One region of the Neorhizobium sp. DAR64872/K0K18 genome, then DNA from elsewhere that is predicted to be linked to it. Evidence: predicted binding sites of a transcription regulator. Region 1 holds the regulator's gene; each other region holds the start of a gene.
The links. The regulator PhoB, encoded in region 1, activates phosphate uptake and scavenging genes when phosphate is short. The targets are predictions, from matches to a motif close to TGTCATNNANCTGTCAT.
Positions count from the first base shown of each region.

Region 2: a site for PhoB is predicted at 2,149-2,165, ahead of ACQY1P_RS11985 (bifunctional 2',3'-cyclic-nucleotide 2'-phosphodiesterase/3'-nucleotidase). Genes of this name have one in related genera too.
Region 3: a site for PhoB is predicted at 2,133-2,149, ahead of ACQY1P_RS16815 (DUF1045 domain-containing protein). Genes of this name have one in related genera too.

Region 1 is NZ_CP191446.1:373,646-381,072, forward strand. It holds gene pstA (phosphate ABC transporter permease PstA) at 1-764, shown strand, start outside; gene pstB (phosphate ABC transporter ATP-binding protein PstB) at 780-1,595, shown strand; gene phoU (phosphate signaling complex protein PhoU) at 1,647-2,360, shown strand; gene phoB (phosphate regulon transcriptional regulator PhoB) at 2,486-3,169, shown strand; gene ACQY1P_RS07305 (DMT family transporter) at 3,151-4,065, opposite strand; gene ACQY1P_RS07310 (ArsR/SmtB family transcription factor) at 4,191-4,979, shown strand; gene ACQY1P_RS07315 (PACE efflux transporter) at 4,918-5,352, opposite strand; gene ACQY1P_RS07320 (GcrA family cell cycle regulator) at 5,549-6,088, opposite strand; gene ACQY1P_RS07325 (aspartate aminotransferase family protein) at 6,540-7,427, shown strand, end outside.
Region 2 is NZ_CP191446.1:1,357,103-1,364,529, reverse strand. It holds gene sseA (3-mercaptopyruvate sulfurtransferase) at 1-165, shown strand, start outside; gene ACQY1P_RS12000 (GNAT family N-acetyltransferase) at 168-725, shown strand; gene ACQY1P_RS11995 (DUF1203 domain-containing protein) at 796-1,260, shown strand; gene ACQY1P_RS11990 (PadR family transcriptional regulator) at 1,271-1,972, opposite strand; gene ACQY1P_RS11985 (bifunctional 2',3'-cyclic-nucleotide 2'-phosphodiesterase/3'-nucleotidase) at 2,245-4,245, shown strand; gene ACQY1P_RS11980 (LysR family transcriptional regulator) at 4,281-5,249, opposite strand; gene ACQY1P_RS11975 (FMN-dependent NADH-azoreductase) at 5,384-6,001, shown strand; gene ACQY1P_RS11970 (diguanylate cyclase) at 6,004-7,290, opposite strand; gene ACQY1P_RS11965 (HlyU family transcriptional regulator) at 7,420-7,427, opposite strand, start outside.
Region 3 is NZ_CP191446.1:2,311,824-2,319,250, reverse strand. It holds gene ACQY1P_RS16830 (response regulator) at 1-157, shown strand, start outside; gene mnmD (tRNA (5-methylaminomethyl-2-thiouridine)(34)-methyltransferase MnmD) at 170-910, opposite strand; gene ACQY1P_RS16820 (NAD(P)/FAD-dependent oxidoreductase) at 909-2,111, shown strand; gene ACQY1P_RS16815 (DUF1045 domain-containing protein) at 2,224-2,931, shown strand; gene puuE (allantoinase PuuE) at 3,003-3,959, shown strand; gene uraD (2-oxo-4-hydroxy-4-carboxy-5-ureidoimidazoline decarboxylase) at 3,956-4,453, shown strand; gene ACQY1P_RS16800 (nucleotidyltransferase family protein) at 4,517-4,810, shown strand; gene ACQY1P_RS16795 (HepT-like ribonuclease domain-containing protein) at 4,807-5,169, shown strand; gene ACQY1P_RS16790 (ureidoglycolate lyase) at 5,171-5,677, shown strand; gene uraH (hydroxyisourate hydrolase) at 5,674-6,030, shown strand; gene ACQY1P_RS16780 (metallophosphoesterase family protein) at 6,030-6,776, shown strand; gene ACQY1P_RS16775 (hypothetical protein) at 6,887-7,427, shown strand, end outside.

The DNA of each region.
Region 1 (7,427 bases):
TGAAGCAGCTGACCGACAGCGGTGCGCTCGCCAAGGAATTCAACACCGGCATTTTCTTCAACGGCGCGTCCAGCCGTCCGGAAGCAGCCGGCGTCGGCGTCGCTCTGATCGGCTCCTTCTACATGATGCTGATCGTGCTCGTCCTGTCTCTGCCGATCGGCGTCGCAGCCTCGATCTATCTTGAGGAGTTTGCCCCGAAGAACCGGTTCACCGACCTGATCGAGGTCAACATCAACAATCTCGCAGCGGTCCCGTCGATCGTCTACGGTCTCCTCGGTCTCGCGGTCTTCATCAACTTCATGGGCCTACCGCGCTCGGCCTCGCTGGTCGGCGGCCTGGTTCTGACGCTGATGACGCTTCCGACCATCATCATCGCCACCCGCGCGGCGCTGAAAGCAGTGCCACCGTCGATCCGCGCCGCAGCGCTTGGGCTCGGTGCCTCGAAGATGCAGACCATCTTCCACCACGTCCTGCCGCTTGCCATGCCCGGTATCCTGACCGGTACGATCATTGGCCTGGCGCACGCGCTCGGCGAAACCGCGCCGCTTCTCTTGATCGGCATGGTCGCCTTCGTGGCAAACTATCCGACCACGCCGATGGATCCGTCGACGGCACTGCCGGTACAGATCTACATGTGGGCCAACGAGGCGGAACGCGCCTTCGTTGAACGAACCTCGGGAGCGATCATGATCCTGCTCCTGTTCCTGATCTTGATGAATGTTGGCGCAATTCTCTTGCGACGCCGCTTCGAACGGCGTTGGTAGAGGAAGGGGGAAGCAATGAACATGATGTCAGAAGCTGCAGTTGAGAAGGCGCTGGTCAAGAAAATGAACGACGTTGCATATAAGATGATCGGCAAGGATGTCTCCGTTTATTACGGTGACAAGCGCGCTCTTTATGACGTGAACCTGAATGTCCGCCAAAATACCGTCACTGCTTTGATCGGTCCGTCTGGCTGCGGCAAGTCCACCTTCCTGCGCACGATGAACCGCATGAACGACACGATCGAGGGTTGCCGCGTCACCGGCAAGATCACGCTCGACGGCGACGATATCTACGACAAGGAAATCGACGTCGTGGAGCTGCGCGCCCGGGTCGGCATGGTGTTTCAGAAGCCGAACCCGTTCCCGAAGTCGATCTACGAGAACATTGCCTACGGTCCCCGCATCCACGGCCTTGCCCGCGGCAAGACGGAAATGGACGCGATTGTCGAGGCAAGCCTGCAGCGCGCCGGCCTCTGGGCAGAAGTCAAGGATCGCCTGCATGAAGGCGGTACCGGCCTTTCCGGCGGTCAGCAGCAGCGCCTTTGCATCGCCCGTGCGATCGCCGTTTCGCCTGAAGTCATTCTGATGGACGAGCCGTGCTCGGCACTCGACCCCATCGCCACGGCCAAGGTCGAGGAACTGATCCACGAACTGCGCGCCAACTACACGATCGTGATCGTCACCCACTCGATGCAGCAGGCAGCCCGCGTTTCACAGCGCACGGCAATGTTCCATCTCGGCCATCTGGTCGAGGAAAACGATACCGACAAGATGTTCACCAATCCGGATGACCAGCGCACCCAGGATTACATCATGGGCCGCTTCGGCTGATGCGGGCGCAGAGCCCGTCAGCCGCAACTGCAGACATCAAGGATCAGACACATGGTTTCGACCCATATTCTCTCGGCCTATGACGAGGAACTGAAATACCTGAACCGCCGGATCTCCGAAATGGGCGGCCTGGCGGAGCAGATGTGCGGTGATGCCGTGCGTGCGCTCGTCAACTCCGACTCCGCACTGGCCCAGAAGGTCATCTCGGACGACGTCATTCTCGACCATGCCGAGCGCGATATCCAGGACAAGGCGATCGTCACCATCGCCAAGCGTCAGCCGATGGCGGCCGACCTTCGCGAGATCATCGGCACGCTGCGCATCGCAGCAGACCTGGAACGCGTCGGCGACCTTGGTAAGAACACCGCCAAGCGCGTGCTCGCCGTGCAGGGAACAGGCGTCCCGCGCAAGCTCGCCCGTGGTTTGGAGCATCTTTCCGAACTGGCGCTGGTGCAGCTCAAGGACGTTCTTGATGTCTTCGCCAACCGCTCTGCGGAAAAAGCCGAGATCATCCGCCAGCGCGATGAAGAGATTGACGCGATGTACACCTCGCTGTTCCGCGAACTCCTCACCTACATGATGGAGGATCCGCGCAACATCACCACGTGCACCCATCTCCTGTTCTGCGCCAAGAACATCGAGCGCATCGGCGACCACGCGACCAATATCGCCGAGACCATCTACTACATCGCGACCGGCGCACAGCCGGAGGGCGAACGTCCGAAAGACGATACGTCCAACATGCTCGGCTCCGCCGGGACATGATGCAGCTCGCCCGAAATCGCCCGCCGGTTTCGGGACGATAACTGCCAAAACCAATGACCTGAAGCAGCGCGAGCGGATCTGGCGGATCTAAGTGCAGTTCGGGACGAGTGACGGAGCAAGTCGGAATGCAGCCGAAGATCGCAGTCGTGGAAGACGAAGAGGCCCTCAGCGTCCTCCTTCGGTATAACCTGGAGGCCGAGGGTTACGAGGTCGATACCGTGCTTCGCGGTGACGAAGCGGAAATCAGGCTTCAGGAGCGCGTTCCGGATCTTCTCATTCTCGACTGGATGCTGCCGGGCGTTTCAGGCATCGAACTCTGCCGTCGCCTGCGTATGCGGCCGGAGACGGAACGCCTGCCGATCATCATGCTGACGGCGCGCGGCGAAGAAAGCGAGCGCGTTCGCGGGCTTGCCACCGGCGCAGACGACTATGTGGTCAAGCCGTTTTCGACACCGGAGCTGATGGCCCGCGTCAAGGCGATGCTGCGCCGTGCCCGACCGGAGGTGCTTTCGAGCGTCCTCAAATGCGGCGATATCGAACTCGATCGCGAAACCCATCGCGTTCACCGCAAGAGCCGCGAAGTTCGCCTCGGGCCGACAGAGTTTAGACTTCTGGAATTCCTGATGGCCTCGCCCAGCCGCGTCTTTTCGCGCTCGCAGCTGCTCGACGGCGTCTGGGGCCATGACATCTATGTCGACGAGCGTACCGTCGACGTGCATGTAGGGCGCCTCCGGAAGGCGCTCAACTTTTCCAACATGCAGGACGTCATCCGCACGGTCCGCGGTGCCGGCTACTCGATGGAAGCCTGAGCACCGCGTCTCCTAGCCGGCAGCGTCATGGCAATCACGCCGGTCACGACGCAGGCGAGACCGAGCCAGGCTGTCGAGGCAAGTGTTTCGCCGAGAAACACGACGCCGATGCCAACGCCGATCGGCACCCGCAGATAGGCCTGCGCCGTCGTGCCGACGGAGCCCAGCGTCTGGACCAGCCGGAAATAGATGACGAAGGCCAGCGCCGTCGAAAATACCGCCAGCGCCAACAGGGCGAGCATGGAATCGGCGCTGGGCGTCAGCGTCCAGGGCCGATCGACCACGAGGCTCACGGGAATGAGGATGGCCGCCCCTGCAATCAGCGATCCCGCGGCGGGCATCATCGGGTCCAATCCTTTAAAATTCTTGCCGAAGATGGCAGCCGCCGCATAGCAGATCGTCGCCGCCACGATGGCGAGTTGCGCCCAGAGGTTCTCGCCCGAGCCGGCAAGCGCCTCCATGCCGACGATCAGGCATATGCCGACAATGCCTGCGGCAACTCCAAACAGCTTGGCCGCAGAGACGCTTTCATGGCGGGTGATCAGCGCCGTCAACAGAAAGGCGAAGATCGGCGTCGTTGAACTCAAGATGGTGGCAAGGCCCGCATCGGTCGTCTGTTCGGCCCAGGCGATGAGGGTGAAGGGGACCGCGCTGTTGAGGCAGGCCTGAACCGTGAAAAGCTTCCAGGTCTGCCGGTCGGTCGGCAGCTTCAATCCGCGAAGGCGTAGTGCCGCAGCGAGAATGAGCCCGGCGACCAGTGTTCTGACGGCAATAAAGGTGACAGGCGAAATCGTCTCCACACCGACTTTGATCAGCGTGTAGGACGCGCCCCAAAGCGTCGCGAGCGTGAGGAGCAGCAACAGATCCGTTGCCATGCTTGTTTTGGTGTCCGCCATTCCAGTTCCTATCCCCATCCATGCAATCTCCGCCCGCTCTTAGCGGAGAGAGGAAAAGAAATGCTTCGGCGACGGCCGAACCGTTGATCGCTGACGGCAAAGTTTTCCGGTGCTAGAACTGGATCATGTCCAATATGGTTTCAGGAAATACGATTGCGGAAGTTGCAAGCCTGATCGGCGATGTCGCGCGCGCCAACATGCTGTCCGCGCTGATGGGCGGCCAGGCGCTGACGGCGGGCGAACTGGCACGCCATGCCGGCGTCACCGCGCAGACAACCAGCGGCCATCTCGGCAAACTGGCCAAGGCGCATCTGATCGCAGTCGAGAAGCAGGGCAGGCACCGCTACTACCGGCTTGCCTCTCCGGAAGTCGCGCACGTGATCCACGCGTTGATGGCAGTCGCCGCGGATGGGCCGAAGCGCCATCATCCTGTCGGCCCGAAAGACGAGGCGTTACGGCTTGCCCGCACCTGTTACGATCACATGGCAGGCCGCCTCGCCATCGCGCTCGCCGACTCCCTGACCGGCAACGGCTATCTGCTGCTCGGCGATGGAGCAGGCCTGATCACCGACGAGGGCAGACGGTTCTTTTGTGATTTCGGGATCGATCTCGACCAGCTGACCCGCTCGAAACGCCCTCTGTGCCGGACATGCCTCGATTGGAGCGAGCGGCGGCCGCATCTGGCGGGACAGCTGGGCGGAGCGCTGCTGTCCCGCGCACTCGCCGTCGGCTGGATCGGTCGCCGGGAGGAAACCCGGGCCCTGCGGATCACGCGCGCCGGAGAGATCGGGTTTGCCGAGACATTCAGGCTTCCATCGGACTGGCGTATCGCACCGTCCGAAACTCTGATGGTCAGGCGGCTTCCTGGGTCTTCCATTCCGGCAGCGGGAACAGCTTGTCGTAGCCAAGATTGAAGAGATAGGCATAGACCACGTAGAACAGCGCGATCGCGATATCCATTGTCAGCGCATGGAGAAGGGTAATCTGCAGATACCACGCGATAAACGGCATCAGCACGACCAGCAGACCGATTTCGAACAGCACCGCATGAGCAATGCGCAAGGCAGGCGTCTTTAGCGTCGTACCCCGTCGCGCCTGCAGAAAGCGGTCGAAACCCAGATTGTAGAGGTAGTTCCAGCCGGTCGCGACCGTCGCAGACACGACGCCGACAATGCCCATATGTTCGGCCGGCATGTCGAAGACGAAAGCGCCGAGCGGCACCATCATCAGAAGCCCGATGATTTCAAAGCTGATGGCGTGGCGAATACGGTCTCTTATCGAGCGCATGATCTTCCCCTTTAGGTGAGGTTCATGCCGGGTCGTCCCGGCGTTATGCCCATTCAGGGGGAGGTCGTCCTCTCTCGAGGCCGAAATAGGAGCCCAGGGAGTGCGAGGCAAGTTTTTTCAGCGCAAGTCAGCCATGCCGAAAACGCAAAAGGCGGGCCAGAGCCCGCCTTCGATCTTGTTTCCGCAGCCGCCTGACTTAGGACGCGCGAGCAGCCGGACGACGGCGCTCGTGCACCGGCTGGTAGGCAAGCTTCGCGTGATATTTGCAATAGGGCGACGCATCCTGCGCATCGCAACCGCAGAAATGAAAGTCGTCCGTCAGCGGATCGCCAACCGGCCACTTGCATGTGCGCTCGGTGAGATCCGTCAGCGACAGACGGCGCGAGATCGGCACAACGACGCTGCCGGAAGCGGTGTATTTCACCGGTTCGGCGACGTTGACGTCCTGATCTTCCTTGAGTGCGTTTGCACCCACCGTCCGTGCTGCGGGACGGGCTGTGTCGCGTCCGGCAAAGCTCGGCGCGCGCGGAGCTGCGGGCGCTGGGCGCTTGGATGCCGGGCGATTGGCCGACGCCGAACCGCCTGCTTTGGCGCGACCCGGAAGGTTGAGACGGTGCACTTTGCCGATCACGGCATTGCGGCTTACGCCTCCAAGTTGGGCTGCAATCTGGCTGGCGCTGAGACCTTCCGACCATAGTTTTTTAAGTCGCTCGACGCGCTCATCAGTCCAGTTCATGCCGTTCTCCGCCTTTGAACGTTGCTGGCAGACAGAATCCGTTCACCTCTGCGGCGAAATAAATCCGCCGCACCCACGCAATCTATGCTTCGAGGTGACTAGTTCCGCCGCATGCGTTCTAGTAATTGAGGATTAACCTAGTGTGTGGCTGACTCCGTGGCAAGAGTCGCTCGAATCGCCGCGAATCGATTTCGCGGTTTTCCCCAACTTGCTGCCCTCAAGAGTCATTTTTGTCACAGACCGAAATGCCGCAATACAGCATCAGGTTGCATCGCGGCATATGCCCCGGAAGCCCTATAAAACACCAAGTTTTGTTGACATGGAGGCACTTAGCCATGATAGTGCCCGCGCCGCCCGGTGGGCGGCATTTTTGATTTTTCAGGCCGCATTCCCGGTCTCCGGAGAGGTCTGGAGAGGGGGGTCGGAACCTACCCAGAGGAGTGATGTCGCCATGGCTGAAGCCGCACTTTACGACACGTTTGCCCGGGCACCTTTGCGCTTTGATCGAGGCGAGGGCGTATGGCTTGTGACGGAAGGTGGCGAGCGATATCTGGATTTCGGGGCAGGCGTTGCCGTCACCTCCTGCGGTCATTCCAATCCGCATCTGGTAAACGCGCTGAAGTCGCAGGCCGACAAGGTCTGGCACCTTTCCAACCTCTACGAGATCCCGGAGCAGGAGCGTCTGGCCCGCCGTCTGGTGGATGCCACGTTCGCCGACAAGGTGTTCTTTACCAATTCCGGCGCCGAAGCGCTTGAGACCGCCATCAAGACGGCGCGTCGCTATCATTTCTCCAAGGGGCATCCGGAGAAATTCCACATCATCACCTTCGAAGGTGCCTTCCACGGCCGGACCATCGCGACGATCGCCGCCGGTGGTCAGGAAAAATACATGGAAGGCTTCGGCCCGAAGGCGCCAGGGTTCGATCAGGTGCCGTTCGGTGATCTCGACGCCCTCAATGCTGCGATAAACGATAACACCGGCGCGCTGCTGATCGAGCCGATCCAGGGCGAGGGCGGCGTGCGCGTCGTGGACAAGGAATTCCTGCGCGAGCTGCGTCGCATCTGCGACGACCGGGGTCTGCTGCTGATCCTCGACGAAGTGCAGAGCGGGGTTGGCCGCACCGGCCGGTTCTTCGCCCACGAACTGACAGGCATCACGCCTGATATCATGGCTGTTGCCAAGGGCATCGGCGGCGGCTTCCCGTTCGGCGCCTGCCTTGCGACCGCAGAGGCTGCTTCCGGCATGAAGCCCGGCATCCACGGCACGACCTATGGCGGCAATCCGCTTGGCATGGCCTGCGGCAACGCAGTGCTCGACGTCGTGCTCGCCGATGGCTTC
Region 2 (7,427 bases), 980 kb from region 1:
GGTTCGGGCATTACCGCTGCGATCATCACGCTTGCGCTGGAATCGCTCGGGCATGAGGACAACGCGCTTTATGACGGGTCTTGGACGGAATGGGGCGGACGCTCGGACACGCCGATCGAGACAGGACCGGCTAAGCCTACCCCTGCAATCTCGTCGCAGGCGTAACGATGGCGAAAAAGCCCCTACCGCTGAAGGCGCGCGTCACCGTTCTGGAAATGACGGCCGCGCCCAAGACAAGCATACCGATTCCGGCCAACATTCAAACCGCCATCATACGCGCTACCGAAGTGCCGTTGCATTTCTACCGGTACCTATACCGGCAAGTCGGCAAACGCTGGCACTGGTACGATAGGCTGCGGCTGTCCGACGCCGAGCTTGCGGCCGCGATCCACAACCCGCGCTGTTCGATCACGATCCTTCTGGTCGACGGATCGCCAGCCGGCTTCTACGAGCTGAACTCTACTGACGACAACGTCGTAGAGCTGTCCTATTTCGGCCTGTTCGAACGGGCCCTCGGGCTCGGCATCGGCAAGTGGTTCCTGACGCAGGCTCTTTATTCTGCGTGGCAGAACAACCCGGAGAAGGTCACCGTCACCACCAATTCGCTCGACCATCCCCGAGCGCTGCAGCTCTACCAGATGATGGGTTTTTCGCCTGTCTCGACATACGAGGCCGAGATCGTGCCGATGACCAGCGCGGAACTGGTAAAGGTGCTGGACAGCTAGCTCGCGCAAGGATCGGGTGGCGCTTCAAAGCCCGACGGGTCATCTCCTATATATAGAAAAGGAGACGACCATGCCAATCTTCAACGCGATCCCGGGCGACCACGCAGAGCATCTATGGAACGGAGGCAGCGATTCCTACGGACACCAGCCGGAGACCATGATCTCGGATGGTCCCGGATATCCCTGCCGCCATTGCCTCAGGAATATCGACGCGGGCGAAAGCCTGTTCGTTCTTGCCTATCGACCGTTTCCGACAACGCAGCCCTATGCCGAAACCGGTCCCATCTTCCTGCATAAGACGCCCTGCCCACGGTTTATCGCGGAAGAGGTTCTACCGCCAATTCTGGTCAGTCCGGATTACATCGTCCGGGGTTATGGAGAGAATGACAGGATCGTCTATGGCACGGGTGCGGTGACCCCGACGTCCGAAATCATGCGGCGCGCCGAAGACCTGCTTCAACGCGCCGATATCGCCTATGTCCACGTTCGCTCGGCCCGCAACAACTGTTTCCAGTGCCGGATTGACGCGGCTTAGCAGGAGCCCCTTATGCCTGCGGGTCTCCGCCGTCCCGCTCCAGCTTTTCGGCAAAATCGAGGAGCTGCCGCACGAGATCGCCCGCAGCCTTGTCGTTTTGTTCGATCCTGCGAGCCGACACTTCTCTCAGGTTGAGAAGCGCCGCTTCCACACTGCGCGGCAGAGCCGGGCCGCGGTCATGATGTGGCCCCCTGTCGTGATCGCGGTGGTGTTCGTGCCGTTCCTGCTTCAGCTTGATCTTTTCAGCCAGCTCGGACAAGCGCTCGAGGATGGTCGTTGCGAAACTGCGGTTCTCATCGAGATGCGCACGGCCCTCGTCAGTGATGGTGTAACGCTTCTTGTTGCCATCCGCTTCAGCCGTCACGTAGCCGGCTTCCTCAAGATAGGTCAGCGTCGGATAGATGACGCCGGGGCTGGGTGCGTAAAAACCATACGTCATATCTTCGATATGTTTTATGATCTCGTAGCCGTGGCGGGCTTCTTTCTCGATCAAGGCCAGGACGACCAGTCTGAGATCGCCCTGCATCAGAAAGCGACCGATACGTCCCTCGCCATCGTCGCCGAAGCCACGACCACCGCCCGGCCCGCCTTTTCCGCCAAAACCCCTACCCGCAAAGCCTTTGCTGAACGGACCGCCCCGCATGGTAAATAGTCCCTCGAAGCCCGAGCGATCGGCGTTGCAGCTTCTGTGGGTTTCAAATCGTTGAAACATCTTACTCTCCTTTAGAGTATCTTTCGATATATCTAAAGCTAGCACATTTCCGCAATACTGCAAGCTGCCAGATATATCTAAGTCATATCCGTTTGATTTTTGTGGCGGATTTTTTTCGAGCTATCTGCGGCGCGCGGTGCGGCCGATCCGGATTGACCGTCGCGTCGTTACCCGGCAGTCACCGAACTTTCGCCGACCGTCATTTTAGGGATGCGTCCGTGGGCGATTGTGCCTAAGCTCGCCTCCATCAGTGATCCGGAGGGAGATATTAGATGTCGCTTTTCACCAAAGACCTTTTCGAAAATCATGCGGTCTCGCGCCGATCCCTTCTCGGTGGCATTGCGGCCACATCGGCGCTGGTCATGCTCCACCCGTTTGCGGCACGCGCGGCCGCCAACCAGGCGCATCTGCGGCTGATGGAGACGACAGACATCCACGTGCATGTGTTCCCTTATGATTATTATGCCGACAAGCCGAACGACACACTTGGACTGGCCCGTACCGCCTCGATCATCGATTCGATTCGAGCCGAAGCCGGAAATTCGATGCTGATCGACAACGGCGACTTCCTGCAGGGCAATCCGCTCGGGGACTACATCGCCTATGAGCGTGGCATGAAGGAGGGCGACAAGCATCCCGTGATCACTGCGATGAACGTGCTGGGATATGACGTCGGCACGCTTGGAAACCACGAATTCAACTACGGCCTCGATTTCCTGTTCAAGGTTCTTGCAGGATCCGGCTTTCCGCATGTCTGCGCCAACCTGACCAAGGGCCAGCTTGCCTCCAACGCCAAAGACGACGATCTCTTCTTCAAACCCTACGTGATCATCGAAAAGCAGATCCGCGACGGTTCCGGCCAGTCGACCCCGATCAAGGTCGGCTTCATCGGCTTCGTGCCGCCACAGATCATGACCTGGGATAGCAAGAATCTTGAGGGCAAGGCGCAGACGCGCGATATCGTCGATGCTGCCAAGGCCTGGGTGCCCGTCATGAAGGAGGAAGGCGCCGACATCGTCATCGCCCTCTCCCATTCCGGCATCGATGGTTCCGGCCAGAGCGATCGGATGGAAAACGCGTCTCTTTATCTCGCAGGGATCGAGGGTATCGATGCGATCTTCACCGGCCACCAGCATCTGGTCTTCCCCGGCCCGAAGGATTTCGAGGGCATTGCCGGCGCTGATGCCAAGAAAGGTACGCTGATGGGCAAGCCCGCCGTCATGGCCGGGTTCTGGGGCTCCCATATGGGTCTTATCGACCTGTTGATCGAAAAGGATGGCAGCGGCTGGAAGATCGTCGATTCCACCTCGGAAGTCAGACCGATCTATCACCGCGACGAAAATCGCAAGGTCGTTGCCGACGTCAAAGACAAGCCTGAGGTCACCGCGGCCATCAAGCCGGAACACGAGGCGACGCTTGCCTATATCCGCCGCCCGGTCGGCAAGACATCTGCGCCGCTCTATTCCTACTTCGCGCTGGTCGCGGATGATCCGTCGGTGCAGATCGTCTCAAATGCGCAGACCTGGTACATCAAGGACATGCTGAAGGATGGCGAGTACAAGGACCTCCCGGTGCTATCCGCCGCCGCTCCCTTCAAGGCCGGCGGTCGCGGCGGTGCGGATTACTTCACCGACGTCCCGACCGGCGACATCGCCATCAAGAATGTCGCGGATCTCTATCTCTATCCCAACACGGTTCAGGCCGTGCTGATATCGGGCGCGCAGGTCAAGAACTGGCTGGAAATGTCGGCTGGCATGTTCAACCAGGTCAAGCCGGGATCAAAGGATGTTCCGCTGCTCAACGCCGGTTTCCCGTCCTACAATTTCGACGTGATCGATGGCGTGACCTACCAGATCGACCTGTCCCAGCCGTCGCGCTTCGACAAGGATGGAAAGGTACTGGACGAGAATGCTCACCGTATCGTCGACCTGATGTTTGACGGCAAGCCGATCGATCCGGCGCAGAAGTTTGTCGTCGTCACCAATAACTACCGTGCCGGCGGTGGCGGCAAGTTCCCGGAGATCGCCAGCGACAAGGTCATTTTCGTCGCACCCGACACCAACCGCGACGTCGTTGTTCGCTACATCATCGATCAAGGGACGATCAATCCTTCGGCCGACGACAACTGGTCGTTCAAGGCGCAGCCCGGATCCACGGCCCTGTTCGAGACCGGACCCAAGGCGCGCCAGTTTGCCGGCAGTCTGAAGGGGACGAAGATCGAGGATGCAGGCGACGGCGAGAACGGTTTCGCGAAGTTCAGACTGGTTCTTTGAGGCGCCACATCCAGTCGTCCGGCCGAGGACCCGTGTTATTCGGCAGCCTGCCAATACGTCCTTTCCGGCTCCTGCTTCAGGAGTTCGGGAAGGTCATCATGGTTTGGACATGAGGACAGCTTGGCTGCAAACGATTCGATCAACCACTGTCCCGCGGGTCCGGGCGGATTGGATGCCTTTCGCAAGGCGTAGATCGGATATTGCCCCTGCTCGTACGCGTCGATATCCAACGCGACCAGATCGCCGTTGCGGATGTCATCGAGCACCAGGGACGCCGGAAGCCCACCCCAACCAAGCCCACCCTTGATCAGCTGATACTTGGTGGCGATGTCGCTGATGCGCCAGATCTTGTAGGACAGGACGTTGAAGTTACGCCCTGCGGTAAGGCCTGACGCGTCGGTCACGACCAGTTGCGTCTCGTCGCGCACGTCGGCGAGGGTGAGTGTGCGGTTGAGCTTCACCAGTGGATGGTCAGGCGCTGCGACCGGCAAGAGGTAGGAATGACCGATCCTTTCGGCAATCAGCGAATCGTCCTGCTTCAGGAGAGCGCCACCGATGCCGATGCCGGCCCGCCCACTGATGACCTGGCTCATCACCATACCGAGTTCCCCGACGCTGAGGTTGAGGGCGACACTTGGAAATTTCTCTCGGAATTCGCGTAGCTGGCTGACCACCGCGTCGGCCGGCACCATCACGCTGACAGCCAGCGTGATCTCGGCTTCCAATCCCTGAGTGATGCTCTTTGCCCGAGACCGCATGATCTGCAGGTCGGCAACGATCCGCCGCGCATCCATCAGCATCGCCCGCCCGGCCTCGGTCAGTTTTGGCTGACGCGCCCCGGCCCGGTCGAACAACTGAATCTCAAGCTGCGTCTCGAGGTTGGCAATCGTGTAGCTGACAACCGACTGAGCCCGGTTCAGCAGGCGTGAGGCGGCTGAAAAACTGCCGCTTTCGGCGACTGCGATGAAGACCTGCATCTGATCGAGCGTGGGATTCGCGTCCATGTGACCTATCCAGATTTTAGATGGAAAGCTTCGACATTATCCCCATTCCATCGATTGCCGTCTACTCCTATTTGTCTTCTCAGACAGGCGACCTCCAGTCTCCCACCGTCGAGAAATTGATAGGAAACAAAGCAATGCCATCCATCCTTCTCGTGACATCCAGCCCTCGCGGCAACGAATCGCTGTCGACAAAGATTGCTACGGAATTTGTCGACAAGCTGAAGGTCCAGCATCCAGGCGCGACTGTTGTGACCCGTGATTTGGGTCAGAACCCGATCGCCCATCTCGACACCGTGACCACATCTGCGATCCGCAAGCCCGCAGACGCTCGCAATTCCGAGGAAGCGGCAGCAGCGAAACTGTCCGATGAACTCGTCGCCGAGTTGCTCGCCGCCGATACAGTCGTGCTTGCCACGGGCCTGATCAATTTCAATATCTATTCGACGCTGAAAAGCTGGATCGACAACGTTGCCCGCGCCGGCATGACGTTCCGCTACACAGCCGAAGGTCCGCAGGGACTCGCGACCGGCAAGAAGGTCTATGTCGTTCTGTCGGCCGCCGGCATCTATTCGGAAGGCCCGGCCATGGCGATGAACCACGCCGTTCCTTACCTCAAGACGGTTCTTGGCTTCATGGGCATGACGGATGTCGAAGTGATCTACATTGAAGGTACCGCATTCGGTCCGGAAGCGTATGAGAAGGCGATTGCCGCCGCACAGGATCGCACGCAGCAGCTTGCACTGGCCGCCTGATCCTAGACGTCCACACCAGTCGGTGAGACGAGACGCCCCTGACGGCCGTGGACATTGTCCCGGCCGTCTTTCTTTGCGTGATAGAGGCGTTGGTCCGCAACGCCGAACAGCGTGGCGAATGTGTCGCCATCGTCAGACGTGGTCGCCACTCCGATCGATACGGTGATGCACTTGCCATCCGGCCTGATGACAGACGCGCAGATATCCTGGCGAAGCCGCTCGGAGAGCGCCAAGGCTCCTTCGTGGTTCGTGTTCGGCAGGATCAGCACGAACTCCTCGCCGCCGAACCGCGAGAGATGATCGCGCGGCCGCGTTCGGGCCTTGAGCTGCGTTGCCACGTCCTTGAGCACCTCGTCCCCCTTCATGTGACCGAAGAGATCGTTCACGTCCTTGAACCGGTCTGCGTCGATGATCACGAGACTGAGCTGCTGCCGCATGTCGATACTTTGCTTGATCATCGCCGGCGCATCGGCTTCCAGCCGGTTGCGATCGAAAACGCCGGTCAACCGATCGACGCCGCTTGTGGCAAGCAGCGCCTGATACCGCTCGCGAAACGTCAGATCGTGAAAAATGTCGGCAATTTCGCGCCGCGACAAGGCAAGCCTCGGGATCTGTTCGACCTTGAGATAGGCGAGCAGCAGCACGGAATAGATGATCACCGCGAGCATTTTGGCGTACCAACCGCCGAACAGGACCGAAAGCGGCGCGTCGAACAGCAATCGCAGTCCGGAATAGAAGGCAAGCTGGTCAAAGCTTAGAACGATCGCACCGCTGACGGCAAAGCGCAGGATGATATGGCGCCTGAAGATCCGGCCGAAACGCTCATAGAGAAGAATGATGGCGATGGCGTCGATATAGAGAAGCGCCGTGCCCCATACCATGAGTGAGCCCATCTCGTTGAGAAAGACCATGTCGGCAGGTCGTCCGGCGGGAAGGGTGACGACCGGATGCGCCTGCAGAATCTGCGCGATGAGAACCGTCAGGAGATTGCCGAGAAACAGTCCGTAGATGGGCTGGCGCACCGTCGAGGCATCCTCTTTCAAGTACAAGAGGAGGATCATCATCAGCTTGCCCGCGAAGAAGACGGACGATCCGGGCGATACCAGCCCGAACGGCAGCTCGACATAGAAGACCGCCGCGAGGTAGGTCTCCATGAAGTGCATCACACCGAGCGCAGCCAAGAACACGCCAAGGCCAAGCTGGCGCCTGAAATGCAGGAAGGCGGCCATGATCGTGAAATAGACGATCGCTTCTGCAACGAACAGAAAGAGGTTCAAAACCTGCATCATCACGCCTTTTAAGCCTGGCGGACCTCGCGTTCACATCCCAAAGCCATGACTTTGTTAGATAATCGCAACGCCAGTTATGCCGGTAAATTGCTGCGGCGCAATAGAGGATCTCGCGGGACCCACGAACAATCAGGCAG
Region 3 (7,427 bases), 1.6 Mb from region 1:
CGTCACGGCCCACGCGCTCGAAAGCGACCGCGAGCTCTGCTTCCAGGTCGGCATGGACGATTATCTGTCGAAGCCAATTAGCCCTGAAGCGCTGGAGAACAAGATCCGTCACTGGCTGGATGGGGCAGTCGTCGTTTCGGCGCTCGACGGCAATTGAGGTCTTGGAGCCTCAGCCCTTGCGTCCGCTCAGCATCTCTCGCTTTCCGGCAAAACCGGGTTGGCGCTCCACGGTGAAGCCGGCCGCCGCCAGATTGCGCCGGACGAAGCCTGCTGCCGCATAGGTTCCGAACGTGCCGCCGATGCGGGTCTTGTCGAACAGCGCCTGCATCAGCTCCGGCGACCACATGTCCGGATTGCGCGACGGCGCAAAGCCATCGAGGAACCACGCGTCGAACTCGTCTCCCGCAGCCGTGACGCCGTCGAGCGCCGGGCCGCAGACAACCGTCAGCGTCGTCTGATCGTCGAGGTCGATGATGATCCGGCCGCTCGGCTCATCCGGCCATGCTTGCGTCAGTGCCTGCCGTTGCGCATCGATTTCCGGCCACCGCGCCAGTGCCCGCCCGATCTCGTCGCGCTGCATTGGATAGAGCTCGAACGATGTGAAATGCAGCCGCGTGCCGGGTTTGCGGAAAAGCGCCCACTGGCGCCAGGTCTCGCAGGCGTTGAGGCCGGTGCCGAAACCGAGTTCGCCGATCCGGAACGTGTCTCCAGCTGGCGACATCTCGGTCCAGCGCTCCGGCAGGCCGTTTCCGGCCAGAAACACATGGCCGCATTCCAGCCGGCCATCGGTGCGGCAATAAAAGTGGTCGCCAAATTCCGTCGAATACGGCATATCGCCGTCATGCCAGTCGAGCGCCGGGGCTTCAGGCGTGGCGTCGTCTTTTACAATTTCGGGATCGTGATTGCTCATGGAAGATGCGGATAATCCTCGAGGTCCCCGGGGTCAATCGCCAGCGATGCCGCATCTCCCCGGCGATCATGTCGATCTCCTGATCATCGGCGGCGGCATCATGGGCCTCTGGGCCGCGGTCAAGGCGGAACGGCTTGGCATCCGAACCCTTTTGGTCGAAGCCGGACGGTTGGGGCAGGGTGCCAGCGGCGGCATTCTGGGCGCGCTGATGTCGCATGTGCCCGACCGCTGGAACGACAAGAAACAGGCGCAATTCGACGCACTCGTCGCCCTCGAAGACGAAGTGGCGAGGCTCGAAGCCGAGGCCGGGCTGTCCTGCGGTTATCGCCGCTCCGGTCGGCTGATCCCGCTGCCGAAGCCGCACTTGAGACCCATCGCCCTACGCCATCAGCAGGAGGCAGAGGTCAACTGGCGGCACGACGGCGATCCGTTCCACTGGCATGTGCTCGATGCGTCGCCTTTCGACGGATGGCCGGACCCGGCCTTTACCGAAGCCGGCATCGTGCACGACACGTTTGCCGCCCGCGTTTCCCCCCGTCATCTGATGGCTGCGCTCGCCGCCTTCCTTGGCAACGCCCGGCATGTGAGCCTGATCGAAGGACTGCCGGCGGAGCGGATCGACCCGGTGGCAAACCGCGTCGAATTTGCCGATGGACGCTCGATCGGTTTTGGCCATTGCATGATTGCGGCCGGCCCGCAGTCGTTTCCGCTGCTTGGTCCCCTGTCTCCATCCATCTCGGTTCCGCTGGGACAGCCGGTGAAGGGGCAGGCGGCGCTGTTGAAGGCCGATATCGATCCGTCGCTGCCGATCCTCTTCCTCAACGGCCTCTATGTCATCGCCCATGACGATGGCCACGTGGCGGTCGGCAGCACCAGCGAGGAGGAGTTCGACGCGCCGTTTGCCACCGATGCCAAGCTCGACGATCTCCTGGTCCGCGCCCGCGCGCTCGTGCCGGCACTTTCCGGTGCGGAAGTGGTGGAGCGCTGGGCCGGCTTGAGGCCCAAGGCGATCGGCCGTGAGCCGATGGTGGGGCCGCATCCCGACCATCCAAGCGTCATCGCTCTCACCGGCGGCTTCAAGGTCAGCTTCGGGCTTGCCCACAGGCTTGCGGATGCCGCGCTCGGTTTCGTCATCGGTCAAGAGCACTCGCTTCCCGAGAGTTTTATACTTTGGGATCATCTTTCGGTTGCTACGCGTTAAACGCGCGTTTCGGCCCTTTCTCGTCGTTAATCTGTCACGCAAATCGCGTAACCCAATTCGTGGGGTTGATGAGCATGCGTGAATAAACGAACAGGGGCAGAAAAGGTGACGCATGCGCTACGCACTCTATTTTACGCCACCTGCGCATGATCCGCTGACGCTTGCTGCGGCGCAATGGCTCGGCCGCAGTGCCTATTCCGGCGAGGCGATGGAGCCGCCCGAGATCTGCAACCTTGGTTTGCACGAGATCGCCTATCATACCGCGCTGCCACGCCGCTGCGGTTTTCACGCCACGCTGAAGGCGCCGTTCCGGCTGGCGCCCGATATTACCGAACAGATGCTGCTGCGCCATCTGATGCGCTTTGCCGGTGCCCATGATCCGTTCGAACTGCCGCCTCTCGAAGTGGCGCGGCTCGGCAATTATTTCGGGCTCGTGCCGGCGCTTCCCTGCGAGCGGATGCGGTTTCTCGCCTGCGCCGTCGTGCAGGAATTCGATGCGTTTCGGGCGCCTCTCTCGGAAGGCGAACTGGAACGCGCCGATCCCGGCGATCTCTCGGCACCGCAGTTTTCCAATCTTCATCGCTGGGGCAACCCTTACGTGATGGAAGAATACCGCTTTCACATGACGCTGACGGGCCCGATGACACCGGCCGAGATGCCGCGTTTCGAAACGGCCTTGCGCGCCCATTTCAATCCGTATCTGCTGCGTCCCTTGGAAATCGCCAATATCGCGCTGTTCGTCGAGAATGAGCCCGGTGCGCCGTTCCATGTCCATTCTCTGCATCCGATGGGGCGCGTTTCCGCCCGCAAGATCGCCTGAGCGATCACGTTCCGTCTCGACATCGGCGGAAAGGCTGGGCTACCTTCCACAAGAGATAATCGAGGTGGACCATGCCCATAACCATAAAAGACTATCCCCGCGACCTCGTCGGCTATGGCCGCCATACGCCTGATCCGAAATGGCCCGGCGGCGCCAATATCGCCGTGCAGTTCGTGATCAACTACGAAGAGGGCGGCGAAAGCTCGATCCTGGATGATGATCCGGCGTCTGAAAACTTGCTGTCGGAGATCGTCGGCGCCGCCGCCTGGCCGGGCCAGCGCAATCTCAACATGGAATCGATCTACGAATACGGTTCTCGCGCCGGTTTCTGGCGGCTGCACCGGCTGTTTACCGAACTCAATGTGCAGACCACCGTCTATGGCGTGACGCTTGCCATGGCCCGTAATCCCGAAGCTGTCGCTGCCATGAAGGAAGCCGGTTGGGAGATCGCCAGCCACGGTTACCGCTGGCTGGAATACAAGGATTTCGACGAAGCGCGGGAACGCGAACACATTCTTGAGGCGGTGCGCCTGCATACGGAGCTTACCGGCGAGCGTCCTTACGGCATGTATCAGGGCAAGCCATCCGACAACACGCTGAAGCTCGTCATGGAAGAGGGCGGTTTCCTCTATTCGTCCGACAGCTACGCCGACGATCTGCCCTATTGGGTTCCCGGGTTGGATGGCAAGCCGTTCCTGATCATCCCCTATACGCTGGAAACCAACGACATGCGCTTTGCCACGCCGCAGGGTTTCAACACCGGCGATCAGTTCTTCACCTATCTAAAGGATGCGTTTGACACACTTTACCGGGAAGGCGAGGAGGGGGCGGCAAAGATGCTGTCGGTCGGCCTGCATTGCCGCCTCGTCGGGCGTCCGGGTCGCGTTGCTGCGCTGCGCCGGTTCATGGAATACGTGCTCTCCCACGACAAGGTCTGGCTGCCGCAACGCATCGAGATCGCCCGCCACTGGCACGCCCATCACAAGCCCTCAGATGCGTCGATGACCAGCACGGTGGCTGCACGATGACCGCCCGCAACGATTTCGTCGCGACCTTCGGTGGTGTGTTCGAACATTCGCCCTTTATCGCCGAGCGCGCCTATGACGGCGGCATGATCTTCGTGCCGCTGACCGCCAAGGGCGTGCATGAGGCGATGGTGGCGGTTTTTCGCGCCGCGGACCCGCAGGAGAAGCTCGGCATCCTCAACGCCCATCCGGACCTTGCCGGCAAGCTCGCCATCGCCGGCGGATTGACTGAAGAGAGCAAAAGCGAACAGGCCGGCGCCGGTCTCGATCGTCTGAGCCCAGATGAGCACGCACGCTTCACCGAACTCAACGCCGCCTATGTCGCAAAATTCGGCTTCCCCTTCATCATCGCCGTCAAGGGCCTGACACGGGACGACATCCTCGCCGCCTTCGAGACCCGCGTCGGCAACGATGCGGACCAGGAGTTCAAGACCGCCTGCGCCCAGGTGGAAAGGATCGCGCATCTGCGGCTGCTGGCGCTTTTGCCGGAGACGTGAGGGGTTTGCTTTTCCCTTGCCTGTCCTTCGCCTATAGTGACCGCAACAGGAGTTCTCGCCCTCATGAGACCGTCGGAAGTGCTGGAGAAAAACCGTGTGGCTATCCGCGAAGCGACGAAACGCTTCAATGCGGCGAACCCGCGCGTCTTCGGTTCGGTGGCGCGGGGTGAGGACGGTCCGGACAGCGATATCGATATTCTCGTCGATGCACTGCCCGGCACGACGCTGTTCGATCTCGGCGGATTGCTAGAAGAGCTGAAGGAGATGATGTCGGGTACCGATGTCGACCTTCTCACACCGGGGGATCTTCCCGAGCGCCTGCGCGAGCGGATACTGCGGGAAGCCAAGCCGGTATGAGCATCGAGCGGCTCCAGACCTACATCGATGAAATGCTTGAGATCGGGCAGGAGATCCGGACGTTTGTCGCAGGCATGACCTATGAGGACTTCGCCGGCAATATTCTCGCGCAGCGGGGCATCGGGATGAACCTGCTGATGATCGGCGAAGCCTCCATGCAGCTTGCCAAGGAGTTTCCCGAATTCGTGGCCGACCATCCGGATATCCCGTGGATCAAGATCCGCGGAATGAGAAACCGCATCGCGCACGGCTATCGCAGCATCAATGTGGAAACTCTGTGGGATACGGTTCAGACATCCATTCCCGACCTTCTCGACCAACTCCACTCTCTGCGCAACTTCCATGCCCAAGGCGAATGATATGACCGACCCCGAAACCCTCCACATCCTCCCGCTCACCAAAGCAGCATTCGCAGCCTATGGCGACGTGATCGAGGCCGATCCGGCGACGATGCGGCTGATCAACAACGGCACGACGGAGCGCTACCATGGGCTGGCCTCACCGGTCGTAGTCGGGGCCCCGGAGCGGCTGATCTTCAACATTTTTCGCAGCCAGCCGCGGAGTTTCCCGCACGAGGTCGGGATGATGGAGCGACATCCGTTCGGCAGCCAGAGTTTCATGCCGCTGTCGGGGCGGCCGTTTCTGGTGGGCGTCTCCGACGACGAGGACGGCCGGCCGGGGCGTCCGAAAATCTTTTTGGCGCAGCCGCATCAGGGCGTGAACTATTTCGCCAATACCTGGCATCATCCGCTGATGGCACTCGGCGAGGTCAGCGATTTTCTCGTCGTCGATCGCGACAACACGGCGGCAAACCTCGAGGAATTCTTCTTCGACAAACCCTATCGCATCACGGAGCCCAGCCTATGACCGGCCTCACCACCCATGTGCTCGATACCGCGAGCGGTGCGCCTGCCTCCGGGCTCGTCATCGACCTCTACCGGATCGACGGCGACGCCCGCGAAAAACTCATGACGGTCACGACCAATGCCGATGGCCGCATTGATGGCGGACCGATCCTCTCCGGCGACACCTTCGTCACCGGCATCTTCGAGCTTGTCTTCCATGCGGGCGACTACCTGCGTGCCCGCGGCGTCGCGCTCACCGAGCCGGCCTTTCTCGACGTCATCCCGATCCGCTTCGGCATTTCCGATGTCTCGGCGCATTATCATGTGCCGCTGCTGATCTCGCCCTATGGCTATTCCACCTACAGGGGAAGCTGATGCGCTTTGCAGCGATCGCCGATATCCACGGAAACTGCGCCGCACTGCAGGCGGTGCTCGACGACATCGCAGACCTCGGCATCCGCGACATCGTCAATCTCGGCGATTGTTTCAGCGGCCCACTGGAGGCTGACAGGACCGGTGACCTGCTGCTGCTTCTCGATGAGGCCGCAGCGCAGACCGTGCGCGGCAACCACGATCGCTACCTCCTGGAAACGCCACCCGACGCCTTGGCGGCCTCGGATCGGCACGCGCACGGGCAGCTGGCACCGCGGCATTTCGAATGGCTGCGCAAACTGCCATTCACCAAGGTCTGGCGCGACGACGTTTACCTGTGCCACGCGACCCCGGAGAACGACAATCTCTACTGGCTCGAAACGGTGTCGGCTGACAGCCACGTGACGCTGCGGCCGCAAGCCGAGATCGAAGCGCTGGCCGAAGGCATCGCGCAATCGCTGATCCTCTGCGGTCACAGCCATGTCGCCCGGATCGTTCAGCTTTCCGATGGCCGGCTGATCGTCAATCCCGGCAGCGTCGGCCAGCCCGCCTATGACGACGATGCCCCCGTCTATCACAAGGTCGAAACCGGCCATGCTCTGGCGTCCTACGCGGTGATCGAAAAGACCGACAAAGGCTGGACGCCCACACTGCGCACCGCTGCCTACGACCACATGGCAATGTCGCGGCTTGCCGCGAAAAACGACCGTCCCGACTGGGCAAGCGCACTCGCGACCGGCAGGGTGTGAGGGGCGGCCGGCTCCCCCTCCAGTCTTCATCCACTGCAAAAATTCCGACGGAAACCATTCCGCAAGGCTTCTTCCAGATACTCCCCTGCGACGAGACAGGGGATGATTCGATGGCTCAATCACGCGCAAAACCGGCTGCTAAGCGCAAGCGCAGCGCCGGGACCAAACGCTCTTCCTCGCGTTCGGGCGGTTCGCTCTGGCTCTGGGGGGCTGCCCTTGTCGTGGTCGGCGGCTCGATCGCGCTTTATGATCATTCGACTGCCGCGCGACGGTTCGTGACCGGTCTCACCACCACGAAGCCGGTTCAAACGGCGGCACGGCCCTCCCAGCGCGACGATCATCCGGTGCCGCCGAAACCGGTCGTCGCCGCTGCGCCCCTGCATCGCCCGGTCACGCCGCGGCCGGCGGCTGCGATAGACCAGAGCCAGACGGCCGCGATCATTCCGCCGGCGCCGATCGGCAAGCCGGGGCTGGACGCGGTTGCCGCACAGTCGGCTGCTCAGCCGGGGGCGCCGAGACTGGGCGAAAAGCTTGCCGGTGCCTATGAGGCAAAGTTCTTTCTCTGCGGCACCGCCAAGCAGGACGACTGCGTCGTGTCCGCCGACCGCTTCGTCCTCCATGGTCAGAAGATCCGGCTGGTCGGCGTCGAAG